DNA from 3 places in the Virgibacillus ainsalahensis genome. Region 2 is predicted to be linked to each of the others. Evidence: riboswitches for the same ligand, from Rfam matches in the RefSeq annotation. Region 2 holds a riboswitch; each other region holds the start of a gene.

Region 1 (5,995 bases), 810 kb from region 2:
TAATAAAAATCTGAATTATGAATATAAACGCAAATGGGAACGAGGGAGGATAAATATATGTATGTAGTAGAGCCTGCTTTTTGGCCGAATTTAATATTATTGTTAGCCATTATATTATTGTTGATGGTTTTGTTTAATACAATAATGAGAAAATGGTTAAGAATTAAAAAAAAGAAATTCTTTTCATATAATCATGTGAATGAGAAACATAAAAAAATTGATTGGACAATTAGAATTACTACAATAGTCGTTATTTTATTGGGATATATTATAACCATCACGAGAGGACCTATGGATATGATTTGGTTTTTACAACCGTGGTTTATACTATTTATTTTTATGATTGTTTCTGAAACGGTTAGAGCTGTTATGGAGCGAAAGTATGCAGAAAATCCTAATGCTTATAAACTAACAATTAGCCAAATCGTATTTTTTCTTATATTGCTTTTCACATTGTTCATGACTGATTTTTTTGGATTAATAGAAATAACGAAAAGGGAGTACTATTGAAGTAACTAGTGCTTATCTTTAAGAAGTATTTTCTGAAATCGGAGTGGATTACAGCTTCATTATTAAGTCAATGTTTTAAATGAAAGGCTGTTGAGTTATCGGGCAGTATTGTAGAATAGGATTGTTATTTATAGCAAACATTTTATTTCTGAATTCAAAGCACAAGGCGAACATCAAATCTTGTTCGTCTTTTTATTTTTGTAAAAACTTAATAATATTTTTGGAACATTATGTTAGTGTTGAAGGGTGCGGTATTGAACTAATGGTAGTTTAGTGAAAAAATTACTTGTTTGAAGAAAAAGGAGTAAAGGAATGAAGAGAAAGATTAACATTTGGTCATTTATCCTATCAATCATTTGCATTTTATTATTTGTTATAGTTTCATTTTCCCGTCTCATTGAGTTTTCCGTATTGGGTACACACCCTTTAAATCTGGTTTTATATATAACGTTGATAACATTAGTTTTAGGGGTATTCGGTTTTTCAGGAATTCAAGATTGGCAGGGAATGGCAAGGAGTGTGACTACTGTAATTATTACGTTGGGTTTATCAAGTTTGTTAGTTTTCGTTATATTTTTTGGAAGTTTCTTAAGCTAAAGGGTAGTTTTTCTGGAGGATGATAGAAAGAAAAGATGCCAATTCTGTTCAGCAAATGAACTAGATGAAACTTTAGATTTCTCCAAATCGTACTGATGAAATGCTGCCAGAGGCGGTTTGCTTTTGATTTCATAACTCTTTTTGCCAATACTGTTTAGGGAGAATAATTTAGATCCCAAGAAATGCCTCCAGGAAAAAAATGATAATTAATAAGTTAATCATTTGAAAACTAAAAAATAGATGGATTTTTATTTTTTGAGTAATTTTATATGTTTTACTGAGTAGAATTTGTTAGAAGAGAATCGAAGGGTGGGATAATGTGAGCTTAGTAACATTATTACTAGGGGTAGGCGTGGTGTTTTTTATATTTTTTATAATCGCCATTGCTTCATCGAGGAAATAACTTAACCAGTTTTGGCAAAGTTGAAACATTGCAATACGTTACTCAATTAGGTGTATTTGATGTAGATGATATTATATTAAACACATTAGGTGGATATTTAGGATTTCTGATTTTAGTTTTATTTAAGAAAAGGTCATTAAACTAATGTATGCGATTGTTAAAGAAGGCAGTAGCTTTTTCACTATTAAAGCAGATTAGCTGAAGATTTAGTTAATCAAAGAGGTGATAACGATGGGGTTCGTTTACACTATGCTAGTTATTTTATCATCGGCAGGTTTCTTATATTATTTGGGAAAGTCAGATAAGGATTCAAGAGAACAGAGATAAAGACGAATTTTTTTCTGAAAGGATAATTTTTATTTTGAACTATTGCTACTCGTGTTAGTGCGCAAATCAGTTATCTGGCTTAAAGGAAAAGGGGTCTGATCCTTTGCTTTGGCTCAGCCCCCCCCCCCTGTAATTATACAATCGCCCGAAAACGGGAAAAATATCCCCTTGCTTCCGTCAGCACGTTTTGCAATACAGCAGTTTCTTCCCGGTCCAGTGGCATCATTGGCAGACGAACGCCACCCACTGGAACACCGCTTATATTCAGGGCAGCTTTTACCGGTGCTGGACTTGGGGCTGCAAATAATGCTTCCATCACAGGAAGCAGATCCTGATGAAGAGAAGCAGCACCAGCAATATCTCCTTTTTTAAATGAAGCAACCATTTCCTGCATTTCATTACCAATGACATGTGAAGCAACCGAAACAACGCCTGCTCCGCCGATAGATAAAGCTGGTAATGTCAGCCCGTCATCGCCGCTGTACAATGTGAAATCATCTGGTGTGTTGCGGATGATTTTTGTCATGGCGCCAAGATCAGCGCTTGCTTCTTTGACTGATACAATATTTTCGATTTCTGAAAGACGCAAAATGGTTTCCACAGACATATTAACACTGCTTCTGCCAGGAATGTTATACATCATTACAGGTAAGTTGGTGGAACTTGCAATTGCCTGAAAATGCTGGAATAATCCTTCCTGGTTTGGTTTGTTATAGTATGGTGTAACGAGCATGATCCCATCAACACCGGCTTCCTCTGCCTGTTTCGTCAACTGGATAGAGGCTTTCGTTCCATTGGAACCTGTTCCGGCAATCACCGGGACACGTCCATTGACAGCCTTCACAACGAATTTGAAAAGATCGACTTTCTCTTCCGGTATCAATGTCGGCGATTCACCGGTTGTACCGGCTACCACCAAACCATCTGATCCGTTCGCAATCAGATAATCCACTAATGTTTGCGTCGCATGATAATCAATTTCTTCCTGGTAATCAAATGGTGTCACCATTGCTGTTAAAACTTGCCCAAAATACATAACTTCCACACCCTTTGCCAAAATTTTAAAAAACAGTAGGTGGAAAGGCCATGCATGGGAAATGCAAAAAAGCAGCAGCGAGGGATTTCGCTACTGCTGTAGAAAGTCATTTTACAATTCGTTTCCATGCGCAAGATAGCCCTCCATATAGTTCCCTATATGACAGTTCCATATTTATTCAATAGCAGAACCAGTCCCGAGAAATATGAGTTTCCCGCCACTTCGGCAATTACCCCTTTTCACAATCCTCATAGAATCTCATCATCCTCCGATTGTGTAGTGATGGCAGTTGCACCTCTATCCTCATTTCAAACTTATGAAATAAGAAAATATTTAATTGACTGTAATATAACAGAAAATATTGAATTGCGCAAGGGAAAGAATGAATAAATTTTATTTTCGTTCAAGCCATGATGGAAATTGGGTGGGGAAAATCCGTTGCAATGTTTAATAGTTTTCGTCGAGAGTCATAAGGAATGATGAATAAATTTTAGGTAGATGTAGGGTTGTAATGGTGAAAACACCCTTTATGATAGGGGGATTAGAAAGCTGAAGATTCTAAAAAATAGGGAAAATATGATAGGGGTTGCATGCGAGAAAGAATATGATAAAATGAGTAGCTGTATGATTAAGTATAAAAATAAAAATTCGGGCGAAAGTCATAGGTTATTGTTCTATTACCACACCGCCACAAGAATATACATGTTCAGGATAGAAAGGAGCTATCATATATATGCTAAGTGACTATCACATCACGTACCAAACAGAGGATGGTCTTGTAAAGCAAACAATTGTTCAGGCAAAGACAAAGAAAGAAGCGGACGAAAAAACAAAAGATCAGCTAAAGGCAATCAAAGTTATTCATACGGAAGAAGGAACACATACAATATAAACGATAGGAAAACCATCAATCGGCGGCCGCTCGATTTGAAACTTCCCACTTGGGTCTGGAAAAGAGGAATTTTTTTCAGGCTTTTCTTTTTGCTCAAAAAGCAGCGATTAAAGGAACGATCAGGAAAATCTGCTGCATGGGAAAGTATATCCATTTCAAACTCGATTTTCATACGCTTTCTTCATTTAGATTTCATCAAATGTGCAGCAGAATCACCTAACATTATAGGACTACCATCGGATGAATATCCAATATCGATTCCATGCACGAATCCCCTCTTTTTCACCCGTATTAAACCTCAATTAATGTTCACCAGTCCTGCCTCGTTACTTTAAGCATATATCTTTATAAGCTCCTTATATTTTATCGCAATTTTCTAACTGTCTTGAAAGGGGGTCAACAGGTTTCATTTTATAGGAAATATCATCATAACAACCTGTGAGAAAATACCTATTTTAATAAGTTGATATGGTTTTGTGTTACTTTCTGTGGATACTTATAGCCAGAGGACTATGCTAGAATACTATTAGTTTTGTAACGTTAGCGAGGAGGTAGGGAAATGAAAAAAGTAATGATGCTGCTTGCTGTGATGATCATGAGCATACTCATTATAAGTGGTTGCGGAAGCAGCGGGGAGACGGTTGATGAAGAGCAATCAACAAGTGCTTCTGAAGAGAATGAAGCCGAAGAAGTAGAGAAAGAAATATCTGAGCAAGAATCAACGGAAGAAGAATCCACCGAAACGGACACAGCGGAAAGTGATGAAGCCAAAGAGGATGAGTATGGTAAGGGCGGAGATGATTTAAGCAATGCGGAAAGAACAACGAATGAAAATGGCGATGATGTCTTTGTTACACCAATGGGGGAGGAAGGTAAGATTAGACATTGGCAGCATCAATATAGTGTCGTAGTTAAAGTAAACGACTTTTTCATTACAGATATACTGCCGGATGAAGTAACAGAGCATGAAGCGATTAAAGAAGCGGGTGAAGGAGAAACCCAGGCCGTTGTTGACGTAACCTTTAAAAACGACGGGGAACATGCGGAATATTATCAAGGGGATGGTACGTTTTCAACAAATTTTGGTCATGAATTCACGATAAGACCAGATTTGGAAAGAAAAGATGCTAGCACTACGATTAATGATGGCGGAAATGTACCTTTTATTGATGGGGAAATGGAAGACGTTACACTTAATCCAGGGGAAGAGCAGCAGGTATATCTCGTATTTCCCATCGATCAGGAATACGCAGATGAAGATTCATATTATCTGAGTAATTATTATGATTTAAGTACCATCTATGCTTGGGAGCTTCAGTAAAAAACGACTTAGGAGTTGTATCATATGAAAGATATAAAACTGTTGGGAATGGCGATGGTTGTCATGGTTTTCGTCATCGGTTGTTCCGATTCAGATACAGCAGAAACCAGTCCAGAAAGTCCGGGTGCTGGAAGTGAAAACCACGGGGAGGAAGCAGAAACAACACCGGAAGACGAGGAATTGGAAATCATAAATATTCATGATTTTAATTTGGAAAAAACAGAAGCTGATCTTGATCAGACGATTTTCTTTTCCAATGAAGAAATGGATGAGGATCCGAAAGTGAAGGGGTCGAGTGTCAATTTTTATATCAGTGAGGATTTTTCCTCATTTACTACCGGGGGAAATACGTTGCTTGCTGATAGTACATTAATGATTAATGAGAATGGTGAGGGAGCAGAACCGGAATACCCGGGTAATAATGATATGCCTTGGACACCGGCAGTATATGCGAATAGCTTTTATTATACAGCCTTCGAAGATATTATTTATAAAGTGGGAGAGGAAGACCATTCGGTTGAAACAATGGTTGAGCCTGGAGTCCCTGTCCATCAAATGAAGGTGGATGAAGAAAGACTTTACTATATTACGAAAGATGAACATACTTATATCCTTCATGCGACGGATCTCCAGGAGGGAAATGAAGGTTGGTCTACAGATCCGTTTGATGCTGGATTGTCTGGTTCGATGATGTCAAACATCACGATGGATGATGAGATGATTATCTACAACACAAACAGCTTTACCAAAGCACTTAACAAAGAAACCGGTGAAGAAATCTGGTCACAGGATACTAGTTACTACACATTGCATCCTACTGATGATGCGTTATTTGCCCTGATGCACACAGGAAGTGGAACAACTGGAGAATATACACTTACAGAGCTGGACAAAGAGACGGGAGAGGAA
Region 2 (5,995 bases):
TGAACGACAGAACGCAGAGAAGCACCGCTTGTTCAGTCACTCATCGGGTTGAAGAACGCCCGAACGCAGAGGAAGAGCCGTCATTCGGTCACTCATCGGGTTGAAGAACGACCGAACGCAGAGAAGCACCGCTTGTTCAGTCACTCATCGGGTTGAAGAACGACAGAACGCAAATGTTTTTTAGTATATCCACGAAAAAAGCATACCAATCACTATGTGGTTTGGTATGCTTTTTAACTTGTTCATTCAAAAGTGAACTATTTATCCTTTCATAAGCCTTCGTTTTTCGGCAGATGTTCATGAAATTAGTTTTTCTGGTATTTGATATCTCCACCGATAATTGTCATTTCGATTTCTGTATCGAGTAGATCATCCGGATCTTCCATCTCAAATGGGTCCTTTGAGTAAACGGTCAGATCGGCCAATTTCCCCCTTGAAATGGTTCCCTTTACAGTTTCTTCATTTGTTGGGTATGCTCCCATTTCAGAGAATAACCGAAATGCCTCCTCCATCGATAGTTTTTCCTTTTTATTCCATCCATCATGCGTTTGTCCGGGTGCTTTTCTTGTTACAGCTGCATGAATCCCCAGCAAAGGATCAACAGGTTCAACTGGCGCATCCGAACCACCTGCACAGATTACACCAGCTGATATTAGTGATTTCCATGCATAAGCAAGGTCAATTCGTTTTTCACCCAGTCTTTCTTGTACCCATGGAAAATCCCCAACCAAAAATCTTGGCTGTATATCTGCAATTCGGCCTGGCACTGCCAACCGATGGATTAAATTATCCCTTAATACCTGCACATGGATAAGCCTGTCACGGTGGGAGGCAGAAGAGAATTGATCCAGTACATCCAAAACATTTTCCAGAGCCTGGTCGCCGATGGTATGAACTGCGATTGGCATGGACAGGTCCCGTGCGCGTTTAACAATGTCGAAAAGTGTTTCCTGATCTAACATGGCTTCCCCGTAGTTTGTTGAATCATCGTGATAGGCTTCAGATAAAAGCGCAGTGCTTCTGCCAAACGCACCATCTGCGAAAATTTTTACAGCGCCAATTTGTAATGTATCATTTCCGTATCCGGCATACATACCAGATTCCCGTAAATCATTCAGGAACTCATGATTAATTAATAGATTACACCGGAGGCCAAGCTGCTCCTCATTCAAGAGTTCATCATAGATTTGATATGTCTGCGTAAGACCGCCTAAATAGAGCGGATCGTTTGTATGTACGCTTGTTAGGCCTTTCTCCATCGCAAACTTGATGGCTTTTCGCATTGCCGATTTCAGCTCACCATAAGATTTCTCCGGAATATGCTGATTTACGATATCTGACGCAGACTCCAACAGAAGTCCAGTCGGTTTTTGTGTATGTTCATCCAAAACGATCGTACCACCCTCGGGGACTGTTATATCCGGATGGTAATTGCTCATTTCCAGTGCTTTGCTGTTAACGAGAGAAGCATGTGAACAAATTCTTGATAAAAACAAAGGACAATGTGGTGCCACATGATCCAGCTCATGCAGTTCAGGAGCTGATCCATCCGTGAACAAATTTTCATCCCATCCGGTTCCAACTAGCCATTCGCCCGGTTGTAAGCTATTCGCTTTCTGTTGAATTTGCTCAAGCATTTCCTGTTTGGAAGTAATGCCAGTTAAGTCGAGACTCAGAAATGTATTGGCAAGCATGGAAAGATGGAGATGGCTGTCAATTAAACCTGGGGTAACCGTTTTTCCATCCAGATCGACTTTTTCACTGGAAGCATCTTCCCATTGAAGCAGCATGTCTTCTGTTGTCCCCATATCAATAAAGTGGCCATCTTCAATTACAACAGCTTGCACTTTGGGTTTTGATGGATCAAATGTATAAAAGTTCCCATGTGTATAGATTTTTTTCATGATGTGTGCCTCCTTTAGTAATATTGTTCATTTTTTGCCAATCGAATGGCTTTCTCATTGTATGCAATGAAACAGTTGATGTGTTTGTGTCAGGGATATGCTGAAGGAATGAAGGGGATGATGAGGTTGTTTCTCGTAATTGCTTTTTAAATATAAAAAAACAATGATAGAAAATAACTTACCATTGTTTTACAATATACGTTATCCTCCATTTCGATCAGTAGTTCTCCATGTATTGTTAAACATGGCAGTATCTCTCTTCTTCAAAGACATACCAGCAGTAATAAGGATGACACGTATTACGCTTCGGCAAATAATCCTTTCATCAATTATCATCGATGTCATTCTACTATTGAGTACTAGTATTATTTGCACCTCTACCTCACCGATCTGATAAGGTCTGATTTATGAAATTATGCTTATGTTATCAGAAGATATACCATTATTCAAGAAAAGCTGCCCTTGTCTGGACAGCTTTTCCTTTTAATTATGAAAATAATTTTTCAATCCGTTCGTAATCGCCTCTGCTGCTTTGTATTGATAGTCAGAAGTTTGCACAACAGACAGATCATATTGATTCGATATGAATCCAAGTTCAACAAGAACAGAAGGTGCGCTTGTATTACGTAGCACACGATAGTCTCCTTCCATAATGCCCCTGTTGTTCAAAGACGTAGTGGAAGCCATTGCAGACTGTACCTGTTGTGCCAGTGTACGGTCTGTATTACTGTAATAAAATGTGCTGTTTCCATTCACAGAAAGTAAAGGAAAGGAATTATAATGCAAGCTGACAAAAGCATGGGTGTTGTGATTATTACTGATGCCAACTCTCTCATCGAGTGAAATAAAGTAATCTCCGGATCTTGTCATTGTTACATTAGCCCCTGCACTTTCCAACTGTTGCCGGACGATATCAGCTGTAGATGAAACCAAGTCTTTTTCGTAGACGCCATTAATACCGATTGCACCGGGGTCCTTTCCACCATGCCCTGGGTCAAGAACGATATGATAGCCTTCCAGTGATCCATTTGAGTTCTGTGATACCGGTTCACTTACATCATTGCCTGAGCCTGTGCTTTCAGATTCACTTGTTTCCTTTTCGGAATTTACTGCTTCTGATTCAGTTGCTTTATCGGTTAGCCATGAAGCAATCCATCCCGTTGATCCGTTACCTAAGTTAACTTTATGCCAATCACCTGATGTTTCCACTATATTGTATGTATCTGGGGATGAAGTTAAACCAATGACCTTGTGATTTGTCCCGGGCCCGGTCCGGATATGTACACCGTTTGCTTTGACTGTAACTGACTCAGCTGATGCTGAAGTTTGTGAAACAGTAGGGGTACTGTTTTCTTCAGGTTGGCTAACCGCAATCAGATGATGTTTAGCTACCCAGGCTTCTTCACCACCGTAATAGGTTTGTACCCAACCGTATTTTTCCTGAAATGCGATAACGTTGTCACCTTTGCTTAGCGAACCGACAATTTCCGCACCGTCAGCAGGTTCACTACGTACATTCAGTAACGAATTGCTGACTTCGTATGTTTTTTCATTTGCTGCGTACACCGCGGTCGGAATAAATAGAAATAAAAATACCAGGAAACCAATCCCAACCGTCAGTTTGTGTGTGATTCTCATAAAGTCCTCCTTTGCTGTGGGTAAAATTAAGACTATTAAATTAATAATAATAGTTAATTGTATCCGTAACAAGTGAAAACTAAACACTTTTTGCAAAAAACCATCCGGAAGAACTATGGATAGATGATTATTGTGTTTTTTGTCCTATTTTGGTGTCGATTGTGAGGGGATCTGACATCGTTCCAACAATAATATTCGATTGCTAGTACTCATCGCCTGCATTCATCCAAACATCACCCTCAAGCCAGAGCTCATCACCTACATCCAGTCCAACATCACGCTCAATCCAGAGCTCATCGCCTGCATTCATCCAAACATCGCCCTCAATCTAGTGCTCATCGCCTGCATTCATCCAAACATCACCCTCAAGCCAGTGCTCATCACCAGCATCCATCCGAACATCACCCTTAATCTACTGCACATCGCCTGAATCCAGTCAAACATCACCTTCAACTCAGTAATCATCACCAGCATCCATCACTATACACAAAAAAACGGAGTTGCTTCCTTAAGCAACTCCGCTAATTACGTTTCTTATGCCCGAATCCATTTCCAAATCTCTCCAGGTGTTGCGTTCTTTCCATACATCAAAATACCAGTTTTAAAGATTTTTCCGGCAAGTTTCATAAAGATCCAGACACTGACGACTAAAATAGCAACTGCGATGATTATTTCAATCCACGGCCACTCTTCCATGATGGAGAGCCGTAGCAGCAATACGCCAGGGGAAGTGAATGGAATATACGTACCAATTTGAGCTATCAAGCCAGTTGGGTCGCCTATAACCGGGCCGATAAAGATAAATGGCAGGAATGGGAGCATCATCACCAAACCTTGGAAGTTCCCTGCAGTTGACACGTCTGTCATCGTCGCACCGATACCGACAAAGATGGATGCAAATAACAAATAGCCTAATATTGCAATAGCAATCAACAACAGGAGTTCAGGAACGAATAGATACTCCAGAATCGGCATATCCATACGCCATATGACTACTGGCAGGACGAAAACAATTAATACAACGACCTGGATGATTCCTAACACAAAATACCCGACAATCTTTCCTTGCATCAGTTCTCCTGGGGTTACCGATGATAATATAATTTCAGCAATTTTGTCCTTCTTTTCCTGGGAAGCACTCTGGAAAATTGCCATTCCTGTAAACACGATGGAAAGCATAATGATGGCAGCAAATGCTCCTGGTACGATTCGCTCCATTAAATCTGCACCCAATCCGGTATCTGCTTCTTCGCCACCTTCCTCATTTGCAGCAATATCCTCTGCTGTGGTTTCATCAAATACCACACCCCGGGAGATAACTGCAGCCTCTTCCTCCGTTAGTCCAAGCTGCTCGACTTGCATTGCCTGGATGGGTGCCTCTAATGCCTGGACCTGACTGCTGAAAAATGAATCAATTTCATCCGTTGTATAAACGGACACAACGCCATTTTCCAAGGTGCTTTCATTGATGAAGATATAAGCGGTGTTCTCCTGATCTTCTAATTCTGATTCGACCTCTGCTTCCGATATGTCTGTCTGCTGCAGTTCCCAGTCAAATTCAGTCTGTTCCACGGTATTACGCATAACATCCAAGACGCCAAGCTGATCATTTACATAGACAGTGGTAGAAGAAGTCTCCTCTTCATCCGACCCACCAAAAATCGTTGGCATCATAAAGAAAAACAAGAAAATAGCTGGTGTCAAAAATAACCCGATAATAAATGTTTTGTTTTTCATATTACGTTTGATTTCCCACTTGGCAACCTTCATCGTATTACGCATCTATTGCACCTTCTTCCTGTAATAAATTCTTATCTGTAGCAATATCAATAAATATTTCATGCAACGAAATCCGGTCTATCGATAATTCCTGGATGAACAAATCATCCGGCAGATTTTTTAACCAGACTGATGGCTGGACATCCTTTGACAAGTAAAGAATGGATATTTCTTCCTGCTGTTCGATTCTTTGCACATCTGGCAGGCGCTCAAGCACATCACGTTCATTTTTTCCACGGATGGTACATTTGAAGTTCGCATATTGTGTTTTCACATCATCCATCGCACCATAAATTACCTTCTGTCCCCGGTGGATAAGAAATAGTCGATCTGCCATTTCCTCGACCAGATTCATTTGATGGGAGGATAATAGAATGGCAGTTCCGTTGTTTGCAAGATTCCGTATTTCCTGTTTAAAAAGTTCCTGCCTGACAGGATCCAGACCTGAGAAAGGCTCATCCAATATAAGCAGATCCGGCTCATGGATGATTGATGCGATAAACTGTACTTTTTGCCCCATTCCTTTTGACAGCTCCTCGACGGAGACTTTTTCCTTTCCTTCCAGATCGAATTTTTTCAAATAGTTCAGGGCACGCTCTTTTGCCTTGTCGAGCGGATAGTCTTTGAGCTCCGCTAAATAAAGCAGAATATCCATCACTTTTACGTTTTTGTAC
Region 3 (5,995 bases), 1.2 Mb from region 2:
TATTGAATCAATATGTAGAAGCTTTTGCATGGGCGACGCCTCAGGTTATTGTTGGTATATCGTTAACGGCAATGGTTTTTACAGCCTTGTCTTCTACAGTTGCTTATCATTCAAAAGGCCGGATTGATTACAAAATAGGCACATTATTTTTATCAGGAAGCATCCCTGGTGGTATTTTTGGTGCATGGCTGAACCAGTTTGTGGACACAGATAACTTTTTAGTTTACTTCGGCTGTGTCATGATATTGATATCATTGCTTTTTTTTATAAAACGAAAGACACCGGTAAAGCTTGATTCAGGCACTGATAAAACAATGTGGACATTTCATCTGGAAGGGAAAACGAATCATTATATTTTTTCCATTTGGCCGGCATTTTTCATTTCTTTGATTGTCGGTACACTCTCCGGGTTATTTGGAATTGGCGGTGGTTCAATTATGGTTCCTGCCATGATATTATTATTCGGTTTTCCGGTACACATTGCAACAGCGACATCGATGTTTATGATTTTAATTGTCAGCATTGTAGGGGCCAGTACCCATATTACACTTGGCCACATCCCATGGGAATATGTTTTCTATTTCATCCCGGGGGCTTGGGTTGGCGGTAAACTTGGAGCACTAGTAAATCAAAAATTAAATGGAAAAATACTTGAATGGATTTTACGTATATTATTAATATTCATTGGTATTCGAATGATTTTTCAAGGTCTGTCTTAAGGAGTATGTCAAATGCAGGAGAAACTTTATTTTTATTATACAAATGACTTACATAGTAATTTTGATCAATGGCCGAGGGTTGCAGGCTTTTTAAAAAATGCAAAAGCAAAGAAAGCAGAAGCGGGGGAATCCTGTTGGCTAATTGATATTGGTGATCATGTCGACCGTGTACATCCAATCGCTGAAGCATTTATGGGAAAAGCCAATGTGCAATTGATGAATGATGTTGGATATGACTTGGCAACAATCGGAAATAATGAAGGAATCACCTTAGCCCATCAGGATCTTTTCCAATTATATGATGATGCTGATTTTCAAGTAGTTTGTGCGAATCTTCACAGTAAAGATAATATAGAACCTCACTGGCTGCAGCCAACTGTTCGTATTGAATCGTTTAATGGAGTAAAGATTGGTGTGATTGGACTTACCGCTCCATTTAACGCTTTTTATGAACTGTTGGATTGGCACATATCTTCAGAGTTTGAGGCATTGGATAAATATATAAATGAACTAAGGACGTCAACAGATATTATTATCTTAATGTCACATTTAGGATTTACGGAAGACCAGGAAATTGCACGAAGATTTTCTGATATTGATGTGATTATTGGTGGACATACCCATCATCTGCTTAGAACAGGAGAATACGTAAATAATACGTTAATCACGGCTGCTGGAAAGCATTGTACGTTTGCAGGTGAAGTAATTTTAACATGGGATCATACAGATCGAAAGCTTGTAAAAAAGGAAGCATATGCCACTGACATCACACATCTGGCAAAAGATTTGCAAACGGAACAAAAACTGCATGAGTTGCACGACCAGGCTGAGGAAATATTAGGCCGGAAGATTGTTCATATAAGTAAACCGATAGAAGTGAAATGGTTTAAAGATACAAAAATTATGCAGGAGCTGACGAATGAGGTGAAAACATGGACAAATGCGGACTGTGCCATGTTGAATTCTGGTCTCTTGTTGGACCATTTTCAAGCAGGTGATATTACATACCAGGATATTCACCGTATTTGTCCACACCCGATTAACCCCGTAGTTGTTTCACTTAACGGTGATGAGCTGCTTGAAGTCATTCGTGCATCCTTTACAAAGGATTTTATGGAATTGAAGCTGAAAGGTTTTGGGTTTCGTGGAGAAGTGCTCGGCCGGATGATTTTTTCAGGGCTGGAAGTTGAAACAGCATTTCATGTGAAGGGCGGGGAGTATGTGAAACAGGTTACCATGAATGGTACACCATTGAAATCTGAACATACATATTCTGTGGCAACTGCAGATACATTTACATTCGGCCGTCTACTTCCGGAAGTAGCGAAATCGGAAACGAAGCGTTATTACCTGCCTGAGTTTTTGCGGGATTTATTAGCGGATACTTTACGGAATAAGTTTGGCGATGAATCGTGACACTATAGCCTATTTGTGCATACCATGTATTGTTATCACAAAGGAGGTCTTCTATTTCCATGATTACAGTCAATCCGTTAGAAGTAGACGGCATGTTTTTTACAGCAGTTCGCGTCGAGTTGCCTAAAACGAATCTATTAACGATTTCCAATGATGTGGGCTACATTATGTGTGCGGCATTGGACGTGGACATCTTTAATGAGATACCGAAATTAAAAGAACGAAATGTAATTGCTGCTCGTGCGATGGGTGTTAGAACCATTGATGAATTATTACATGCTCCATTAGAAAAAATTACAGATGCTTCCAAAGCATACGGATGGGAAGTTGGTATGACAGGCAAAGATGCGCTGATGAAAATATCTTAGTTGTACGAATACAGTAAGAAAATTTAACGGAAAAACTTTACATTCTAACCCCCTTAAAACAAGCATAAATTTGTTATAAGGGGGTTTTTATGTTGAAAAAGCGAATGCGATTTAGAAAAAAAATTGCGCCACCTCCAGGGAAAAATGTATTAATAATTACCTTCATATTATTTATGGTTTTTGTTTTCTTTAGTATCTGGATTATTAATAAAGGACTCACACCAACATTACTGGAAATAGCAGAATTAAAGACAGAAGAATTTGCTACAAGAGCGATTAACTCTGCAGTACGATTTGCTGAAGAATATGATTTTGAAGAGGTGAGGTCCATTACTAGGGATAATGAGGGAAATATAACTACATACGGCTGGAATTCTTCTGTGGTAAGTGAGATAAACCGTGTATCAACAGATCGCGTTGAAGAGTTTTTTACGAGTATGAACAGAGGAGAACCGCTTCAATTTGATCATCCGCTTGAGGAACCAGCGGAATATGAAGACGAAGAAAAAAGCTATACCGAGCTGGATCCTACAGTAGTTGATATACCCATCGGTCAAGCAACTGGAAATACACTGCTTGCCAATCTGGGGCCAAGTATCCCTGTTAATCTTGAATTAGCTGGAAGTGTGAGAACAGACGTTATCGAGGAAGTTGAAGACATAGGTATTAATGGAGCTTTAGTTACCGTTTATTTGATTGTAGAGGCTGATGTTCAAATTGTTATCCCTTTTACAACAGAAGTGAAAGAAGTGAGCACCAAAATATACATCGATTCAGGAGTGATTATGGGTGATGTTCCGGATTTCTATGGCGAAGGAGATGGTGGCCCCTCAATCGCTGTACCAAAAGATGACTTGCAGAATGACTGAAAATCTAGTATATTAATATCGGAATTAAATAATTAAACCTTATCAGATCGGTGAGGTAGAGGTGCAGATAATAAAAGTAATCAGCAGGAGAATGACATCGATGATTGTTGATGAAAGGATTGTCTGCCGAAGCATAATAGGGAGGTCAGCCTTATTATTGCTGGTATATCCTTGAATAAGGGATATACTGTCATGCTCAAAAATTGCATGGAGAACTACTGATCGAAATGGAGGATAACGTATATTGCGGGACAATGATAGGTTATTTTCTGTCATTGTTTTTTTTGTGCTTTCATACTACCTGAAAGAAATTTATGCTCGTTATTTCAAAGCTTTTTAGTTATCTTCGTGCATAGTTGATTAATAATATTTGGAGGTAACCGATAATGGAAGGAACATTTTATTCAATAATACCGGCTGTTCTTATGCTTTTACTTGTTTTACTAACGAGAAAAGTGTTGATTTCTTTAGGAGCCGGGATTATTGTCGGGGTATTATTCATTCATGATTTTAATATAGTGGACGCCTTAAAAGAAATATGGATTGTTTTTGCAGAAATCTTTATTTCCGATGGGGGATTAAATACAGGAAACCTCCTGTTGATTGGTTTTCTTTTATTACTGGGGGTTATGACAGCATTTCTGCAGGCATCTGGCGGAAGCCGGGCATTCGGGGATTGGATTATTAAGCGGGTGAAGACAAGAAGAGGGGCTTCATTGATGACACCTGTTTTGGGGCTAATTATTTTTATTGATGATTATTTCAATGCTTTGGCAGTTGGTCAAATAGCACGTCCTTTAACGGATCGTCACAATATCTCCAGAGCTAAACTTGCTTATTTCATTGATTCAACATCAGCCCCTATCACAGTAATTTCGCCAATTTCAAGTTGGGGTGCCTATATAATTGGTATTCTTGGCGGGTTATTTGCTGCAAATGAAATAACAGATATGCAGCCACTAAGCGCGTTTATTCAAATGATTCCACTCAATTTATATGCTTTGACATCAATAATACTTGTATTTCTGGTAGCCTGGTTCACAATGGATATTGGGCCAATGCGTACACATGAAAGACGAGCAATTGAAAAAGGGGAATTAATCAATCCGGATCAGGATAAGGTTCCAGGTGATTTAGGTGACACGTTTGAACCACATAAAGGTGGTAAAATAATTCATTTACTAGTACCCATTTTAGTGCTCATTATAGCAACTGTAACTTCTATGATTATTACAGGTGCCAATGCAAGTGAGGGTGATGTTACAATATTAACAACATTTGCCAATACAGATGTTAATTTCTCTTTATTCATTGGTGGACTGGCTGCGGTATTAACCAGTTTTGCTTTTCATCTTCAGCAAACTGTACCAAGAGCAAAGGCAGTGAAAGTCTTTTGGGAAGGAATCAAAACAATGCTCCCTGCCATTTATATTTTATTATTAGCATGGATGATTGGCTCTGTGATCGGGACATTGAAAACGGGTGAATATTTAGCGGAAATTGTAAATAATGCTTCCATTAGTGCATCGATGCTCCCGTTTATGTTCTTCTTAATTGCCGGATTAATGGCACTTGGTACAGGAACTTCATGGGGGACATTTGGCATTATGCTGCCAATTGCAGCAGAAGTAGCGGTTATAACAGATGTAGATATGCTGCTTCCATCATTAGCTGCAGTGCTAGCAGGGTCGGTGTTTGGCGATCATTGCACACCTATTTCAGATACAACAATTTTATCATCAACTGGAGCAGGTTCGAATCATATTGACCATGTACTGACACAATTGCCATATGCATTAATAGCAGCTGTGTTTACATGTACAGGTTATCTTGTTCTGGGACTAACAGGTCAGTTATTGCTAGCGTTAATCATTGTATTTGCTCTGCTGATTGTTGGTGGTTTAATTTTTCGATTCTATTCACAGTCCAATTTAAATAAAGTTCAATAAATTAAAAGCATTCTTTCACGTAACGATGAAAGAATGCTTTTTTTATGTAGCAAAATCCAAAAATAATATAAAGAAGAATAATAATATAGAAAATTACAAAATTATTTTGACATGATCAGAAAGCACCGCTATAATACAAGTGAAGTCAGAAAAAACCAAACATTTCAAACATTCCCTGTTATATTTGAACATACACTTATGATAGGGAGAAAAACAAAAAAAGGAGGTCTATACATGAATACTCGTTCACAATGGGGGACAAGAGCAGGGTTTATCCTGGCGGCAGTCGGCTCTGCTGTAGGGCTGGGTAATATTTGGAGATTTCCGGCGGAAGCATATGAAAATGGTGGGGGAGCATTTTTTATTCCCTATTTATTTGCCTTACTTACAGCTGGGATTCCTATTTTAATTATGGAATTCACAATAGGTCATAAGTATCGGGGATCAGCTCCGCTATCGTTCAAAAGGATGAACAAAAAGGCAGAGTGGATAGGCTGGTGGGGAGTGTTAGTTGCCTTTGTTATATCTACTTATTATTCTGTAATCATAGCTTGGGCAATGTCTTATTCTGTCTTTTCATTTAATTTGAATTGGGGATCGGATACGGAAGGATTTCTGTTTGGTGATTATTTAAACCTGGCTGATCCTGGTACGGTAGGTAGCTTTGTTCCAGG

Evidence for each region. Region 2 has a riboswitch for lysine ahead of ACZ427_RS18835 (amidohydrolase). Riboswitches for the same ligand answer to the same signal wherever they lie in the genome.
Region 1: another riboswitch for lysine. It lies ahead of dapA (4-hydroxy-tetrahydrodipicolinate synthase); the one in region 2 lies ahead of ACZ427_RS18835 (amidohydrolase).
Region 3: another riboswitch for lysine. It lies ahead of ACZ427_RS05570 (Na+/H+ antiporter NhaC family protein); the one in region 2 lies ahead of ACZ427_RS18835 (amidohydrolase).

Annotation. Positions count from the first base shown of each region.
Region 1 is NZ_AP043943.1:747,414-753,408, forward strand. It holds gene ACZ427_RS03415 (DUF4181 domain-containing protein) at 58-510, shown strand; gene ACZ427_RS03420 (VanZ family protein) at 1,539-1,655, shown strand; gene dapA (4-hydroxy-tetrahydrodipicolinate synthase) at 1,971-2,873, opposite strand; lysine riboswitch at 3,002-3,181, opposite strand; gene ACZ427_RS03430 (hypothetical protein) at 3,607-3,765, shown strand; gene ACZ427_RS03435 (DUF4352 domain-containing protein) at 4,325-5,086, shown strand; gene ACZ427_RS03440 (outer membrane protein assembly factor BamB family protein) at 5,111-5,995, shown strand, end outside.
Region 2 is NZ_AP043943.1:3,798,834-3,804,828, forward strand. It holds gene ACZ427_RS18835 (amidohydrolase) at 306-1,904, opposite strand; lysine riboswitch at 2,118-2,292, opposite strand; gene ACZ427_RS18840 (N-acetylmuramoyl-L-alanine amidase) at 2,388-3,542, opposite strand; gene ACZ427_RS18845 (hypothetical protein) at 3,742-3,972, shown strand; gene ACZ427_RS18850 (ABC transporter permease) at 4,077-5,324, opposite strand; gene ACZ427_RS18855 (ABC transporter ATP-binding protein) at 5,317-5,995, opposite strand, start outside.
Region 3 is NZ_AP043943.1:1,185,998-1,191,992, forward strand. It holds gene ACZ427_RS05550 (sulfite exporter TauE/SafE family protein) at 1-719, shown strand, start outside; gene ACZ427_RS05555 (bifunctional metallophosphatase/5'-nucleotidase) at 732-2,135, shown strand; gene ACZ427_RS05560 (YunC family protein) at 2,195-2,503, shown strand; gene yunB (sporulation protein YunB) at 2,608-3,372, shown strand; lysine riboswitch at 3,421-3,598, shown strand; gene ACZ427_RS05570 (Na+/H+ antiporter NhaC family protein) at 3,759-5,321, shown strand; gene ACZ427_RS05575 (sodium-dependent transporter) at 5,556-5,995, shown strand, end outside.